Regions from separate parts of the Allobosea sp. 124 genome, predicted to be linked through region 3. Evidence: predicted binding sites of a transcription regulator. Region 3 holds the regulator's gene; each other region holds the start of a gene.
The links. The regulator LexA, encoded in region 3, represses DNA repair genes until DNA is damaged. The targets are predictions, from matches to a motif close to TGTTCNNNNTGTGTTCNG.
Positions count from the first base shown of each region.

Region 1: the regulator LexA is predicted to act here: its motif matches at 3,180-3,197, upstream of C8D03_RS10685 (helicase-related protein).
Region 2: the regulator LexA is predicted to act here: its motif matches at 2,651-2,668, upstream of C8D03_RS10440 (LexA family protein).

Region 1 is NZ_PZZM01000001.1:2,269,333-2,275,012, forward strand. It holds gene C8D03_RS10685 (helicase-related protein) at 1-3,083, opposite strand, end outside; gene C8D03_RS10690 (alpha/beta fold hydrolase) at 3,427-4,314, opposite strand; gene C8D03_RS10695 (MerR family transcriptional regulator) at 4,461-4,907, opposite strand; gene C8D03_RS10700 (cupin domain-containing protein) at 5,049-5,600, opposite strand.
Region 2 is NZ_PZZM01000001.1:2,217,974-2,223,653, reverse strand. It holds gene C8D03_RS10455 (hypothetical protein) at 467-751, shown strand; gene C8D03_RS10450 (hypothetical protein) at 825-1,019, opposite strand; gene C8D03_RS26430 (hypothetical protein) at 1,038-1,211, opposite strand; gene C8D03_RS10445 (hypothetical protein) at 1,801-2,304, shown strand; gene C8D03_RS10440 (LexA family protein) at 2,688-3,110, shown strand; gene C8D03_RS10435 (Y-family DNA polymerase) at 3,107-4,387, shown strand; gene C8D03_RS10430 (hypothetical protein) at 4,387-4,677, shown strand; gene C8D03_RS10425 (hypothetical protein) at 4,674-4,994, shown strand; gene C8D03_RS10420 (hypothetical protein) at 4,996-5,241, opposite strand; partial or broken gene C8D03_RS10415 (SOS response-associated peptidase) at 5,240-5,680, shown strand, end outside.
Region 3 is NZ_PZZM01000001.1:4,941,366-4,947,045, reverse strand. It holds gene C8D03_RS23405 (hypothetical protein) at 1-77, shown strand, start outside; gene C8D03_RS23395 (ComEC/Rec2 family competence protein) at 328-1,686, shown strand; gene lexA (transcriptional repressor LexA) at 1,680-2,405, opposite strand; gene C8D03_RS23385 (molybdopterin molybdotransferase MoeA) at 2,511-3,722, opposite strand; gene moaC (cyclic pyranopterin monophosphate synthase MoaC) at 3,722-4,219, opposite strand; gene trpC (indole-3-glycerol phosphate synthase TrpC) at 4,216-5,028, opposite strand; gene trpD (anthranilate phosphoribosyltransferase) at 5,036-5,680, opposite strand, start outside.

The DNA.
Region 1 (5,680 bases), 2.7 Mb from region 3:
GCTGCACCGCCTTCGGCCGCCACGGCGACTGCCGGCTGGGGCTCGCCGTCGCGGCGCGGTCCGCCGGGGCGGGGGCCGCGCTGGGGCCGCTCGCCACGGCGACTGCCGGGTTGCCGTTCGCCGGGGGCACCTGCACCCTCGCGCTGGCCGCGATGGGCCTGCTCGGGCCGCCTGCCGCCCTGATGGCGGTGCGGGCGCCAGACGTCGATCAACTCTGGCTCGGCCGGAGTGGCGGGCACTTCGCCGGCCGCTTCAGCCGGTGCGTCCGCCGCCGGTTCGGGCAGCGCGGGAGAGAGGGACGACATCATGTCGGCCGGAACCGGCTCGCGCGTTGGCTCCGGCTCGTCCTCTGTCAGGACTGGCGCGTCGGGCGTTTCAGGCGCGGGCGCCTCGGCGAAGACCGCATCGTCGCCGGCGGCTTCGTCACGCTGTCCGGAGGTCTCGGCCGCCGCGACGGCCTCCTGAGCCTCTTGCGGCAGGGCCTCGCCCAGGGGAGCCGCGTCCGGGGTGGCGGCGTCGGCCGCCGGTCCTGCGCTCGCCTCTTCGGCGGGAGCATCCTCAGCTTTGACCGCCTCCGCCACGACAGGCTTGGCGGGCGGCGCAGCCAGCGGCACGGTGATGGCCGGGCCGGGGCGCTTGGCCGAGACATAGCCGAGCGAACGCAGGATCGAGGCGAAATCCTCGCCGGCGCAGCCGACGAGGGAGGTCATCGCGCCGGTCACGACGAAGCCATCCTGATCGGCGGCTCCGGTCGGCGGCAGCCCCTGGGTCAGGCCGGGGCGATAGGCAATGGCCGGGCGGATCAGGTCGGCAAGACGCTCGAGGATGTCGACGCGCACGGCCCGCTCGCCGCAGACACGGTAGCCGGCGGCGCGGTAGAGCCCCTTGGGAACTGCCTTGTCGACCGGGAAGGAGGTCCGGCCCGATGCGGCGAGATGGGCGATGTCGTCGAGGCCCGAGAGCTCGGGGCCGCCATGCTTCAGCGCCCAGAGCTGGGCTGCGAGCGCGCGCGGCGCGGGCTTGAGCAGCGCCGGCACATAGAGATGGAACGCTCCGAAGCGGATGCCGAGCTGGCGCAAAGCGGCGCGGCCTTCCTGATCGAGCGCCTTCATCTCCTCGCCGACCTTGGCACGCTCCAGCACGCCGAGCGATTCGGCGGCCTGATAGGCGATGCCGCGCGCGATGCCGGTGAGGGTGGTCGCGTCCTCCAGCAATTGCAGCGCGCCGAGCAGGCGGGTGACGTGATTCTTCAGCCAGAGCTGGAGCCGTGCCTCGACCTGCTCGCGCGCATGGCCGGCCAGATGCTCCTCGACCAGCAGGCGCAGGCGCGGCTCGATTACCTTCTCGCCGGCGACGATGCGGGCGACCGGCTCGCCGATCCAGCGCAGCAGGCCGTCATGCGACAGCACGAAGGCATCGTCGCCGGCGAGAACGACACGCGCGGCGCGCGCCTCGATCTCGGCGCCGAGCGCCTTCATCGCAGCCATATTCAAGGCTTTCGCCTCCGGCCCGCCGGCTTTCGGGTCCGCCGTGAAGCGGAATCCCTGCAGCATCCCGACGTGCTGGCCCTCGACGAGCACGTCGCCCGTCGTGGTGACCTCAGCCTCCAACATCGCATTCTCCCGCAAACGGCGCAGCAGTACACTGGTGCGCCGGTCGACAAATCGGCTGGCAAGACGCTCGTGCAGAGCGTCGGAGAGCTTGTCCTCTACAAGACGCGCAACCCCCTGCCAATGCTCTGGATCAGGCAACCAGTCCGGGCGGTTCGCCACGAAGGTCCAGGTGCGGACCTGAGCGATGCGCGCGGAGAGGGTATCGATCTCGCCATCGGTGCGATCGAGCGCCGAAAGCTGGGTCCGATACCAGTCGACATCGAGCCTGCCATGGCGCATCAGCCGCAGGTAGAGCGTGGTCGCGAGGTCGGCATGCTGCTGCGGCGCGATCTTGCGATAATCGGGCAGGCCGCAGACCTCCCAGAGCCGCTCCACGGCCGGGCGGCCCTGCGCCAGCGCCTTGACCTCGGGGTCCTTCGCCAGAATCTCCAGCGTGGTCATGTCCTCGGCGATCAGCGCGCGCGTCAGGCCGAGCTCGGTCGGCTGCAGGTTCAGGCTGTCGAGGAGCTGTGCGACCGAGCGGAAATCGAGATCGGTATTGCGCCACTGCAACTGCCTGATCGGCTCGAAACGGTGATTCTCGATTGCCTCGACGAGATCGGCCTCGAAGGGCGGGCAGCGGCCCGACGTACCGAAGGTGCCGTCGCGTAGATGCCGCCCGGCGCGCCCGGCGATCTGGCCGAACTCGGCCGGGTTGAGCTTGCGGAAGTGGTGCCCGTCATACTTCTTGTCGGCGGCGAAGGCGATGTGGTCGACATCGAGGTTGAGCCCCATGCCGATGGCGTCGGTGGCGACGAGATAGTCGACATCGCCGGACTGGTAGAGCTCGACCTGCGCGTTGCGGGTGCGCGGCGAGAGTGCTCCCAGCACCACCGCGGCGCCGCCCTTCTGCCGGCGGATCAGTTCGGCGATGGCGTAGACCTCCTCGACCGAGAAGGCGACGATGGCCGAGCGCGGCGCCAGGCGCGTGATCTTGCGGTCGCCCGAGAACAGCAATTGCGAGAGGCGCGGGCGGCTCACGACGTTGACGCCGGGAATGAGCTGCTCGATGACCGGCTTCATCGTGCCGGCGCCGATCAGCATGGTCTCGGCCCGGCCTCGGCGATTCAGCAGCCTGTCGGTGAAGACATGGCCGCGATCGAGATCGGCGGCGAGCTGGATCTCGTCGATGGCGACGAAGTCGACCGCGAGATCGCGCGGCATCGCCTCGACCGTGCAGACCCAGAAGCGCGGCCGCGCCGGCTTGATCTTTTCCTCGCCGGTGACGAGCGCGACCGCATCGACGCCCGCCTTCTCGACGACGCGGGCATAGACCTCGCGTGCCAGCAGGCGCAGCGGCAGGCCGATCATGCCTGTGGGGTGGGCGACCATCCGCTCGATCGCGAGATGGGTCTTGCCGGTGTTGGTCGGGCCCAGCACCGCGGTGACGCCGTTGGCGCGGACCGAAGGGGGCAAGGAGCGGTGAGGGATCAAAGCGCTGCCGATCGTGACGTGTCGGCCTTCGCCCGGCGGCGACGCCGCGGGGCGTCGCATGACGGCGCGAGGCGCAACGGTGAAACTAGAATGCGGAACGAGTCCCGAACGAAGCAGGCCCGAATCGCTGACTCCGGCGGAATCGGGTTTCGTTCTCACTGGAAGGTCGCGGCATCGCGCCGTTGCGCCACGCCTGCTGGAATCGGAACACCGGCATCGCCCGTCCTTTGGTGCCCAGGGGATCAGCGGCCGTCTGCCGCGCCCTGCGCGAGAGACTATCTAAGTGCTTCCGGCCGGGAAACGAGGGTGCCCGCCTTGCGACTGGCCGGGACCGTTCCGATCAGCCGAAGAACTCGGCGAAAATATCCGCTGCCTCGTCGGGCGCCTCGACATGGACGAAGTGGCCGGCGCTCTCGCAGAAACTGACCTCGGCCTTGTCGAAATGCTCCGGCACGAAGGCCGCCCATTCCGATTTCAGCACCGGGTCGTGGCGGCCCCAATGCACCCGCGTCGGCTGATGGATGCGCACGGACGGCGTCGGATGGCCGTCGATCGCGGCGAGCCGTGCCGCGTTCTGGCTGCGATACCAGTCGAAGCCGCCGCGCAGATTGCCCGGCTTCATGAAATTGTCGATCCAGAGGTCGAGCGCCGGATCGAAGGCCTCCTTGCGATGGCACCAATGCGAGAGGAAATGCGAGAAATACAGCGCGCAGGACTGGCGGCTGAGGCCGATGAGCGATTCGGCCAGGGGCAATTGCTGGAAGGACTGGTACCAGATCTCGTTGACATGGCCCTCATGGACCCAGCGTTCGGCAATGCTCTGGGTCGGGCAGTTGAAGAACAGCAGCCGGTCGACGAGCTGCGGATGGCGGCGCGCCAAGGCCTGGGCGGCATAGGCGCCGACATCGTGGCCGACGACGCCGACCGATTCGAAGCCGAGCGCCGCGATCAGCGAGGCCATGTCGTCGGCATGGCTGTTGGCGCCGACATCGCTGCGCGGCGCAGCCGATTTCGCGCTGTCGCCGAAGCCGCGCAGATCAGGCGCGATCAGGCGGAAATCCGGATGCAGCCGGTTCATCAGCGGCAGCCAGGCCGCCCAGAATTCGGGCCAGCCATGCAAAAGCAGGACCGGCGTCCCGGAACCGACCTCGGCGACATGCAGCGTCGTGTCGCGCACTGCGATCTGGCGATGGCGCAGACCGGGCGGAGTGGCGAAGTCGCTGGACATGGTGGCTCCCGCATCGTTTCGCGGAAGGCTAGCGCCTGCCCGCCCGGTGCCGCAATCGCCACGCGACGCATGAGCGCGATGCAGGCGCGCTTCTCCACAGGCGCTGGCCCGGTCGCAGCCTGTTCAGCCCGCCACCGGGAGTCGCGTCAATGCGCGGCGTGGCTGCACTGGCCATGGTCCGCCAGCGCCTCGATGATGGCGCAGTCGCAGGCCGCGACGCCGCCGGAGCAGGTCGCGGCGATGCGTTCCAGCTCCTTTTCGAGCGAACGCAGCCGGGCGATCTTGTGGCGGACCTCGTCGAGATGGGCGACGGAGATGGCATGGGCCTCGTCGCAGGCCATGGCCGGATTGTCCGAAAGCTTGAGCAGCGTGCGGATCGCGTCGACGGCGAAGCCGAGATCGCGGGCATGCTTGATGAAGGCGAGCCGCTCGACATGGCGCGGGCCATAGCGGCGCTGGTTGCCTTCGGAGCGCTCCGGCTGCGGCAGCAGGCCGACCTGCTCGTAATAGCGAATCGTTTCGACCTTGACGCCGGTGCGCTCGGCGAGTGCGCCGATCGGCATGACATGTTCGATCTTTTGGGTGGATGGCATTGCGTCCGCTCCTGAAGCTCCAGTCGCTACAGCTTTTAGATGGGCTCGGCCGGCCATGTCATCAAGCTGCGGCGGCGCACATCCTTCGAGACGGCTGCCTGCGGCTTTACGGGACGAGGGCCCGCTTTTTCAGCAGGCTTTTCAGAACGAGGGCGGGGTGCAGGCGCTGACGACCTCGCAGGGTTGCGGGCCGACGCAGCGGAAGCGGTGCGGACGGTGGCTCTCGAAATAATAGGCGTCGCCCGGCCCCAGGATCCGACGCTCGTCGTCGACCGTGACCTCGAGCCGGCCGCTGAGCACGATGCCGCCCTCCTCGCCCTCATGGGTCAGGCTGACGCGCCCGGTATCGGTGCCCGGCTCGTAGCATTCCTTCAGGATCTGCAGCGCCCGGCCGAACAGGGTCTCGCCGACCTGGCGATAGGAAATGCCGCCCTTGCCGATCTCGACCAGTTCGTCTGCCCGGTAGAAGGCCTGGCGCGGGCGATCGGGTTCCAGCGCGAAGAACTCGGACAGGCCGATCGGGATGCCGTCGAGGATGCGCTTGAGGGCGCCGACCGACGGATTCACGCCGTTCGACTCGATCAGCGAGACCGTCGAATTGGTCACGCCGGCGCGCTTGGCCAGCGCCCGCTGCGAGAGCCCGTGGCGCGTGCGCAGATAGCGCAGGCGCGCGCCGATATCGGTGCCGCTCATGGCGAGGCGTTCTCCTTGTTCGATATCCGCAACATTGCCCAGTAGCCTCCATATAAAACAAGGCTTTGTGTGTTCATTGA
Region 2 (5,680 bases), 2.7 Mb from region 3:
GGATTTGGTCTGTTCGGTAAGGGACGACATGACGCGACGATCGCTCCGATGCGGGGGCGCTTCATCGCTTCGTGAAGCACTCGGAGCCCTCAAACGCAGGCGTGGCTATATGCCCTGCGAGTCGCCGGTACGCATGCGCTAGACTCCTGGCGCTTCTACGTCCGAGCCGCCCCGCCGCGATCTTCCTCAACAAGCGACATCGCTCATCGAGCAGCTCGGAATGCAGATTGTCAGCCCGCTAATCCTCGCCAACCGGACGGTTCCGTAGGCAAATAATATGATCAAAAACCTAGCTGTCAATTCCCTTGATGCGACGATGCCCTTCTGGGCCTACAAGAGGTAGGTACGCAGAGCACCTCTTGTCTCCCAAAATGTGAAAATACGCGACACGATGCCTTCGGGGGATTGCGCTTCTGGAGAGCCGCATTACCGTCTTGGCGTGTCAATTTTAGTCGGAGAGGGAACAATGCTGGTCCGATTGGATGAGAATTCGCTGTATGAGATGAAGTGGCACGCTCGGGAGGTTTTCGCCCCTGCAGGCCACGGGCACACGCTCGAGGCGCTGGCTCGTGGATTAGGTGTAAATACCTATAACGGATTGTTAGCCTACGCCCAGAATTACGGTGGAATCCTGTGGGACGGCGATGACGCGAGAGCGGTGGCTTATCTCGCCGAGCGGGAGATCACGGTTCGCCGTGGCGCACTTTCGGACGTAGTCGCGGAGCATGTGGTTGAGCACGAGCATTTCTGATAGCTGGTCAGCGCGGAAAACTGGCTCCACTGTTCGAGTTTGATGGCTTCTCCTAGCCGGCCAGTTCCGGAATTCAGACAAGTCTCGCCCTGAAATGCTCGCGAAAGGCTTGGGCGTCGGCGGTCTGTAGGAAGCTGACGCGAATAAGTTCGTGCACCGGCTCCATCAGGACCCAGACTTGATGCGGAATCTCGCGCTTGGCCAAGCCGTGGTGACGGAGCTTCTCGCCTAGCCGCGTAGAATGCGCGGCGATAGCCTTCAGCATCATGTGGAGATCGTCCACGCGCTAGGCAAAGGCGCGCGTCACCGCACAACCCTTCCGGGTCGGCGCCACGGTCTCTAGGTCGTTGCAGGGCGTGCCGCGAAGCTCGTGGATGATCCGCTCGCCCACGACGGTCAACGTTTTCCTGGCGAGCTTGAGATCGAGGGCGGCGAAGTCCGCGACCGTCCGGCAGCCCATCCCGCCTAGCTTGGCTTGCGACGCGCCGCCGATGCCCCATACGTCGGCGATCTCGACGAGCGGGACCCAATCCGGCGGGCCTCGTTGCTGCAGGTTGCAGACGCCCCGCTGTTGCGGCGTCGTCTTCGCGATGTTGTTGGCCAGCGTCTTAGTCGGCCAGATACCGATGCAGGTGGGAACGCGCGTCTACGTAGACACGATCTCGCGCAGTTCGCGCGAGCCGGTGGGTCTTGGCGAGCGCGGTTGGCGTGACATGGCGATCGATGCAGGGTCGACAACATGGCGTGGCGGTTGCAGCCCAGCCGCGACTTGCCTTGTTCTGCTGCTCGCTCACCGTAATGGCGACAAGCGAAAATCGGGCGCCGATGGGCGGAAGCACTGCCGACCGTGCGTCGCCGCGTCGGAAGTCATCTCTCCGATGGAGGCGACCTTCTCGTCAGGCCGAAAATCAGGGAACAAAAAAGGAACTTGCTGCCCAAAACCGATTTCACCATCCTTGAAGGCGAACCTGATTCGGACCGGCCGCCCTGTGGCTCGCCTTCCTGGATCTTATCGTGGTTACCAACAAAGTCTGGTTTGGAGTAGCGTTATGTCGGATTCGAAGGAAGTTTTGCGCTTCTGGATGGCGTGGACTGAAAGAGCTGAGGAGCGAGATGTCTATTTGGAAGGAACGAGCGACGCGTATAACAAATGCGTGAAGCTGATCGACGAACTGGCGGCCTTCCACCAGGGGGAGCGTTTCAGTCACGGCTACAAAATCCTTTCCGAAGACGATGTTCAGCGGAGCCTGAGAGAGCTTTCGAAGGAAGACTTCTACTTCGAAGACGCTGATGTTTTCATCGAGGGGATGGAGGCTTACATCGAGGAGATCTATACGCAGCGGAGGGACGAACTTGAGTACGATCTCAAGGGTCTCGACGAAGACCTTGATGAACTCAAGCAGACGGCGAAGGAAACACGGGCGAGGATCGACTCCGCCGAGGAAGAGGTCGCAGAGAAGAGGGGTGAGCTTACCCTGTTGGATGACAGGCTCGAGGTCTTGCGGCGGCAGGCGATTGAGGCCGAGCTTCGCCGACGGGGACTACTGGCGTAGCCTCCACCTATCGGCCTGCTACATCCAGCTGTTAGAACAGTAAGGCGTCCGAGCAGTGGGCCCCTTACGTCGTTTCTGACGCTCGCCGTCCCTATCGCTCCGCTGTAAGCCGACGGCCTAAACGGCCGGACCTCGGCCGGAGATATCACAGAGAAAGGCTGTCCCGATTTCAATAGAGAGGGACGCCCCCATGAATCTATCGAAGCTTTCCCGGCTGCCGGGCTGCTCCCACAATCTCAAACGCCTGCGCGATCTGCGCAGCTGTTCTCAACACCGCTTGCGGCTCGGCACGTCCCTGTGGCCCCTGTGGCGAAATCCCCACATTGACTCCGAACGGCTATGCTGATGTTCCTATTATGTTCTCGTCATAGGAACTCATGCCAATGCACATGTCGCCCGCCGTCCTCGGTCCGCCTATCTTCCTGCCTGTCTACCTGAAGGCGGTACGGGCGGGCTTCCCGAGCCCCGCGGACGACTACCTGGACCAGCCTATCGACCTGTCGCGGGCGCTCATCCAGAACGCCCCGGCTACGTTCATCATGACGGTGGCCGGCGATAGCGCCATGGACGTCGGAATCTTTGACGGCAGCCTGATCACTGTCGATCGCAGCCTTGCTCCCAAGGACGGTGACGCCGTCGTTGTAGACGTCAACGGCGAGCGCAGCATCAAGATCTTCAGAATTACGGGCGGTCGATCGAGTCTCGCCTTCGGCAATCGGCACTACCCCGACTACAACCCTGGGCCGGACGCCGAAATCGACATCTTTGGCGTCGTGACTAACTCCGTGCGGCGCTTCCGCCGGTGACCCGGTCGTTCGCCCTGATCGACGGGAACAGCTTCTACTGCTCCTGCGAGCGGGTCTTCGATCCGAAGCTGCGCCGGCGTCCAGTGATCGTGCTCTCGAACAACGACGGCTGCGCGGTCGCGCGCACGGCCGAGGCTAAGGCGCTCGGGATCAAGATGGGCGCGCCGATGTTCACGATCCGCGACCTCTGCGGGCGTGAGGGGGTGGTCGTGTTCTCGTCGAACTACACCCTCTACGGCGACATGAGCCGCCGGATGAACACGGTCTATGAGCGGTTCGCGTCCGACATCGAGGTCTACTCGATCGACGAGAGCTTCCTCGACATGACCCCGGTGGCGCCTGGTCAGCGCGAGGAGATGGGGCGGGACCTGCGCTCGACGGTGTCGACCTGGACGGGCGTCCCGACCTGCGTCGGTATCGGCCCGACCAAGACCCTAGCCAAGCTCGCCAACAGGATCGCCAAGAGTACCCCGCAGTTGCGCGGCGTCTGCGACCTGACCAGCGATGAGGCCCGGCTGGAATGGCTGCGTCTGGTCGATCTGGATGACGTCTGGGGCATCGGCCGCGCGACCCAGGCCAAGCTTGCCGCCTTCGGGTGTCGAACCGCTGCCGACGTTGCCGCGCTCGACCCCAAGCTCGCCCGGAAGAGCCTGACGGTCGTCGGCGAGCGCATTATCCATGAGCTTCAAGGAACCCCCTGCATCGATCTGGAGACGATCGCGCCGACCCGGAAGGGATGCGCCGTCACCCGCAGCTTCGCCGGCCGCGTCGAGAGCCTGGACATGATGCAGGAGGCCATCGCCGCCCATGCGACCAGGCTTGGCGAGAAACTGCGTCACCACGGTCTGGCGACGGATCACGTCACGGTGTTTTTCCACACGTCGCCGCACGATCGCGGGCCCTCGCGCTCCGTCTCGACGACCGTCGATTTCCCCGAGGCGAGCAACGACACTCTCGTTCTCGTCCGCGCGGCCAAGTGGGGCGCCCGGCGAATCTGGAAGTCCGGCTACCGATACGCCAAGGCTGGTCTGATGACGGTCGACCTCGTGCCGCTGGAGGCCTCGCAGCGGGCGCTGATCGGCGCTCTCGATCGGGAGAGGTCTGGTCGGCTGATGGAGGCCCTGGACGCCTGCAACCGGAAGCTAGGACGTGGCGTTGTCTTTCCCGCAGCGGCAGGCATCGCTCGCCAGAAGAAGGCCTGGGTCACGAGATTCGATATGCGGTCGCCGCGGTACACGACGCGGCTGGAGGAAGTGCCGGTGGTCGGGAGAGCGTGATGGGGTACGATCATCAGGTCGAGATGAAGCTTGCGGCGAGGGACGCCGCCGGGCGGCTCCGGCGGATCGAAAGCTGGTGCGCAGAATGGGAGATTAGCTTTCGGGTTCTAGACCGCTTCCCAGGGTCGGAGACAATCCGCATCGCGTTCGAGGACCCGCGTCTGGCGCGTGCCTTCATCGGCCATTTCGGCGGCGTGCTTGTCGATGATCGCGAGATTGAGCAGGCGATATGCGGCGACGGTACTGACGAGGACGCTTACGATAGGTTTGCGAGCGAGTACCCGGATTGAGCAGCCGCGCCTTTCCGACGACCCCGGATGGTCGATACTTCCTGGTCGCCGGCCGGCTGTGGCGATCGACGAACCCGGCCATCCCGGAGGAGCGTCGTCTTCGGCTCGTCGCGGATCTGATGGATGCTCGGCGGGCCGTGAAAGAGGCCAAGCGCGGGAACGGCGAGATCAGTGCCGCGCGAAAAGCCGTCGACGCGGCTAAGGTCGCCTTGGGCGAGCGCGGTTCGGTCTGGTGGGAAGACGGCGCGCCGGATTTTAACCGGCACCTGGCCAGAAACACGCCTTACGCGGAATGGGCGACCGCTTTGAAGTCCTGAGCTACCACTCGCTCTCGGGAAGCCCGATCTTGGAATGCCCGGGAACCAAACCGGTTCGATCGGCGACCTGGCGGGCGACCCGGCCCCATAATCTCGCGGTGGGAACATCGCCGCGCTCGCGGGCAAGACGCGCAACTTGACGTGCCTTGTAGTAGCCCGCTCCGCCTTCCGCATCGACGAGCCGGGTTGCCTCGGCGTCGACGAAAGCCTGATATGCGCGGCGCCGGGCGAGCCAGGAAAACAGCATGTGCAATCTTTACTCGATGACGAAGGGCCAGCAAGCGATCCGCGACCTGGCGCGGGCCATGCGGGACACCACCGGCAACCTGCCGCCCCTTCCGGGCATCTACCCGGACTATCCCGCGCCGATCGTCAGAAATGCTCCTGACGGTGTGCGTGAGCTCGCCATGGTACGCTGGGGAATGCCGTCGTCGAAGAAGGCGATCTTCGAGGCAGCAAAGAAGCGTGCCGGGAAGCTGGAGGCCAAGGGAAAGGGCGTCGACTTCGACGAGCTCTTGCGAAGGGAGCCAGATGGCGGGACAACGAACGTCCGCAACACCGCGTCTTCGCACTGGAAGCCATGGCTGGGAGTGGCGAACCGCTGCGTGGTGCCGCTGACATCGTTCAGCGAGTTCGATCACGGAGCTAAGCAGGATGTCTGGTTCGCTCTCGGGGAAGACCGCCCA
Region 3 (5,680 bases):
GCACGGTGGACTACATCATCGAGCAGGAAGGCGGCGACCGGGAGCAGATCGTCGACGTCGTCCGGACCGCTTTCTAGGAGAGACAGGCTGCCTTCGCTCGCATGGATGCCGGTGACGTCCGCTCCGGCGAGGCCTTTGCGTTGCGGGTTCAGCAGATCCTGCTGTGGATAGCCCTTACGGACGCCAGCGACATCGAGAAGGCGCGATCAGTACTCCGCGCAGCGGCTGTCCACGCTGATGGCGGAGACTTTCGCCAGCCTCAGACCGCATCTAGCGCGATCGCATACGTGCTGACGGTATCCTGAAGCCGGATTAACCGCCTACCACATCGTCTCGATCTCGGGCCTGCACATGGTGCTCGCCGCCGGCACGATCTTCTGGCTGGTGCGGGCGCTGCTCGCCCTCTCGCAGACGCTCGCCCTGCACTGGCAGGTCAAGAAGATCGCCGCCGTCGCCGCCATGGTCGGCGCCATCGGCTATTGCGTCTTCTCCGGCGCCGAGGTCGCGACCGTGCGCTCGCTGATCATGACGCTGGTCATACTCGGGGCGATCCTGGTCGACCGGCCGGCTCTGAGCATGCGTAATCTGGCGCTGGCGGCGATGATCGTGCTGCTGCGCGAGCCCGACGCGCTGCTCGGGCCGAGCTTCCAGATGTCCTTCGGCGCGGTGGCGGCCCTGATCGCCTTCGCTGAGCGTTGGGAGAACCGCACCCGTCCGCACCCGCCATCATTGCTGCCCTGGCCGCTGGGCCCACTCTGGATCGCCTCGGTCGGCGTCATCGTCACGACCCTGCTGGCGACCGCCGCGACAGCGCCCTTCGGCGCCTATCACTTCCAGACCTTCAATCCATTCGGTCTGCTCGGCAACGCGCTGGCACTGCCCTTCGTGTCGCTTTGCGTGATGCCGGCGGCGGTCTTTGGCGTGCTCGCCTATCCGTTCGGGCTCGATGCTCCGGCCTGGTGGCTGATGGGGTTCGCTTCGGACGTGGTCCTGAAGCTGGCGCACTGGGTCGCGACCATCGACCATTCGACGCTCGTCATCGCGGCCTTCGGCCCGGCCGCGCTCGCCTGCTTCGCCGCGACGCTGCTCTGGCTCACCCTCTGGACCACCAGACTGCGCCTGCTCGCGCTCCTGCCGCTCGTCGTCGGCGTCGCGGTCGCGGCCAAGCCCGAGCGACCCGACGTCCTGATCGAGCGTGACGGCTCGGGCATTGCCGTGCGCGGCAAGGACGGCCTGCTGGTCGTCGCCGGCAAGCCCAGCCGCTTCGTCCTGCAGCAATGGCTCACCGCCGACGGCGATGGCCGCAACCCCGACGACGCCAGCTTGCGACAGGCGGCTGCCTGCGATGATGCCGGCTGCGTCATCGCGACCAGGGACGGCCGCAGCATCGCTTATGCGCGCGACCGGCTCGCCATCATCGAGGACTGTCGCCGCGCCGATCTCGTCGTCACGCCGATCCCCTGGACCGCGCCTTGCGCCACGAAACTCGTCGACCGCACGGCGCTGGCCCGCGATGGCGCGACAGCGCTCATCCGCCGGGGAGGGGCATGGCGCAGCCACACGTCGGAACAGGGCTCCGGCGAGCGGCCCTGGAGCCGCCGGGTCGAGGCTCCAGCATCAGCGCCGGCCAGGCCGGCCGCCGCCCAGCCGGTGGACGATCCGGCCAATCCGGAACGGCTTCAGTAGCGCCGCATCAGGTTGACGAGCCGGCCCTGGATCTTGACCCGGTCCGGGCCGAGCACGCGCGTCTCATAGGCCGGGTTCGCCGCCTCCAGCGCGATCGAGGAGCCACGCTTGCGCAGCCGCTTCAGCGTCGCCTCCTCGTCGTCGATCAGGGCGACGATGATGTCGCCGGTATTGGCGCTGTCCTGCTTGCGGATCACCACCGTGTCGCCGTCGAGGATGCCGGCGTCGACCATCGAGTCGCCGCGGACTTCGAGCGCGAAATGCTCGCCCGCGCCCAGCATGTCGGCCGGCAGCGCGACGCTGTGGCTGCGGCTCTGGATCGCCGAGATCGGCGTGCCGGCCGCGATGCGGCCCATCACCGGAATCGCGATGGTCGTGCGGATGTCGTCGGAGGCCGTCTCGACCGGCCTGACCTTGCCGAGCCCGCTGTCCTTACCGAGACCGCCCTGGACGATCGACGGGCTGAAACGGCCCCGCGCGGTCGGCTGGCCGCCGGCACCGACGCCCTCGGGCAGCTTGATGATCTCGAGCGCGCGCGCCCGGTTCGGCAGCCGGCGGATGAAGCCGCGCTCCTCCAGCGCCATGATCAGGCGATGGATGCCGGATTTGGAGCGCAGGTCGAGCGCATCCTTCATCTCGTCGAAGGAAGGGGGGACGCCGCTTTCGCGCAGGCGTTCCTGGATGAAGCGAAGCAGTTCGAACTGTTTGCGTGTCAGCATGGTCCCCGCCGGCGCGATGATAGATGTAAGTGGGCGCAGATTCGAAACAAATCACGAACACCATACCCGTTCGCGTTGTGTTCCGCAAGCGCGCCTCGCCTTGCGTCAGCGCAGCCTGATGATGCGGCAGGGATCGCCTGTCCTGGCGGGCGCCGCGAAGGCGGGGCGGATCGCCAGCGCCTGTGCGCGTGACAGCAGGCCGAGCATGGAGGAATCCTGCCGCTCGAACGGCGTCGCCTGCCAGCCAGCTTCGGTCAAGGCAAGGTCGGAGCGCAGATAATCCTCGCGTTCGTCATTGGCCGGCATGTCGCGCCCGAGGATGCCGGGCTCGCTGCGGTCTCGCTCGGGCGCCGGCATGCCGAGCAGCGCCTCGATCAGCGGCACGACGAAGAGATGGCCGCAGACGATCGACGAGACCGGGTTGCCCGGCAGCCCTACCGCGACCATGCGGCCGAGCCGGCCGGTCATCATCGGCTTGCCCGGGCGCATCGCGATCTTCCAGAAACCGAGCGCCATGCCGGCTCGCGTCAGCGCCTCCTGCACCAGATCATGCGCGCCGACCGACGCACCGCCGAGCGTGATCAGCACATCCGCGCCGGCGGCCCGGGCTTGCTCGATCCGCGCGGCGAGGTCGGGATGGTTGTCGCGCGCGATGCCGAGATCGAGCGCCGTCGCACCTGCCTGCTCGACCAGCGCGGCGAGCGAGAAGCTGTTCGAGGCGACGATCTGGTCGGGCCCGACCGGATCGCCCGGCGAAACGAGTTCGTCGCCGGTGGCGAGGATCGCGACAAGCGGCTTGCGGCGCACCGAAAGCGTCGGATGGCCCGCCGCGGCGGCAAGGCCGAGTGCGGCGCTGTCGAGCTTGCGGCCGGCCTGCAGCAGCACATCGCCCGTGCCGAAGTCGAGCCCGGCCGCGCGGATGAACTTGCCTCTGGGGGCCCCCTCGCGCACGCGGATCGTGGCGGAGCCGACCCCGTCGGCATTCTCCTGGATCAGGATGGTGTCGGCGCCGTCGGGGATCGGTGCGCCGGTGAAGATGCGCACGGCCTCGCCCGGTGCGAGCGAACCGGCGAAGGAGCGTCCCGCGGCGGATTCGCCGGTCACGCGCAGGTCGCGTCCGGGCAAGAGATCGTCGGCCCGCGCCGCATAGCCGTCCATCGCGGAATTGGCGAAGGGGGGCTGCGTGCGCAGCGCCGCGATATCGCCCGCCAGCACGCGCCAGGCGCATTGCGCCAGCGGCAGGGTCTCGGCCGGCGTCGCCGCCGGAACGCTGTCGAGCAGGGCCCTGAGCGCGACGGGGACCGGGGTCAGCGCCATCAGGCCGTCTCCGCCGCAGAATCGCCGGCGTCGAAGCTGCCGGACTTGCCGCCCGATTTGTGGACGAGCCGGATACCTTCGATCCGCATGGCGCGGTCGGCCGCCTTGACCATGTCGTAGACCGTCAGGCAGGCGACGCTGACCGCGGTCAGGGCCTCCATCTCGACGCCGGTCTGGCCCTTCATCTTGACCTCGGCGCGGACGCGCACGCCGGGCAGGGCCTCGTCCAGGACGAGATCGACGGCAACCTTGCTGATCAGCAGCGGGTGGCACAGCGGGATCAGCTCATGCGTCCGCTTGGCGGCCATGATGCCGGCGAGCCGTGCGGTGCCGAGCACGTCGCCCTTCTTGGCGTCGCCGTCGCGCACGATCGCCAGCGTCTGCGGCTGCATCACGACGCAGCCCTCGGCGATGGCCATGCGCGACGTCTCGGCCTTGTCCCCGACATCGACCATATGGGCCTGGCCGCGGGCGTCGAGATGGCTGAGCCGGCTCACGCGGCGACCTCGCGGCCCGGGCCTTCGAGCAGATCGCGCGTCGCCTGCGCCACATCGGCTTGCCGCATCAGGCTCTCGCCGACGAGGAAGGTCTCGACGCCGCAGCGTTTCAGCCGGAGCGTCTCGGCATGGCTGAAGATGCCGCTCTCGCCGACGATGATCCGGTCGGAGGGGATGCGCGGCGCGAGGCGCTCGGTCACGGCGAGATCGACATGGAAGCTGCGCAGGTCGCGGTTGTTGATACCGAGCAGGCGGCTTCCGAGCGAGAGCCCGCGCTCGAGCTCGGCCTCGTTGTGGACTTCGACGAGGACGTCCATGCCGAGTTCGCGCGCCGTCGCGTTGAGGCTGCCGGCCGTGGCGTCGTCGACGCCGGCCATGATGATCAGGATGCAGTCGGCGCCCCAGGCACGCGCCTCATGGACCTGATAGGGCTCGTAAAGGAAATCCTTGCGCAGCGCCGGCAGGCCGGAGGCCTCGCGCGCCTGCGTCAGGAATTCGGGCTTGCCCTGGAAGGAGGGCGCGTCGGTCAGGACCGAGAGGCAGGCGGCGCCGCCCTGCGCATAGGCGCGCGCCAGCGCCGGCGGGTCGAAATCGGCGCGGATCAGGCCCTTGGACGGGCTGGCCTTCTTGATCTCGGCGATCAGCGCCGGCTTGCCCTGGGCATGCTTCGCCGCGATGGCGGCGGCGAAACCGCGGACCGGGTCCGCCGCCCGTGCGCGCCGCTCGATCTCGGCCGGTGGCACGGCCTCCTTCGCGGCGGCGATCTCCCTGCGCTTGTAGGCTTCGATCTTCGCGAGGATGTCGGTCATCGCCGCCTCACGCGTTGGAGCTGGCGACGAGCGCAGCCAGCGTCGCCTTCGCCTTGCCGGAATCGAGCGCGGCGGTGGCCTGTGCCAGTCCGTCGCGCAGATCGCCCGCCTTGCCCGCGACAAGCAGCGCTGCCGCCGCATTGAAGGCGGCGATGTCGCGGAAGGCGGTCTTCTCGCCATCGAGCACGGCGCGCAGCGCCGCCGCGTTCTGCGCCGGTTCGCCGCCGCGCAGATCCTCGGGCTTTGCGCGGGGAAGCCCGACATCGTCGGGGCTGATCGTGAAGCTCTCGACCTTGCCGTTGTCGAGCGAGACGATGCGGCTTGGCCCGGTGGTGGTGATCTCGTCTAGGCCGTCGGAGCCATGCGCGGCCCAGATTCGGGTCGAGCCCAGCGTCGCCAGCACGCGCACCATCGGCTCTAGCCAGGTCTCCGAGAAGGCGCCGATAAGCTGCTTCTTCACCCCGGCGGGGTTGGAGAGCGGGCCCAGCAGATTGAAGATCGTGCGGGTGCCGAGTTCGACGCGCACCGGCGCGACATGGCGCATCGAGGCATGGTGCGTCGGCGCGAACATGAAGCAGAGGCCCGCTTCCGCAAGGCAGCGTTCGGTCGCCGCCGGATCGAGCCCGACCTTGACCCCGAGCGCCATCAGAAC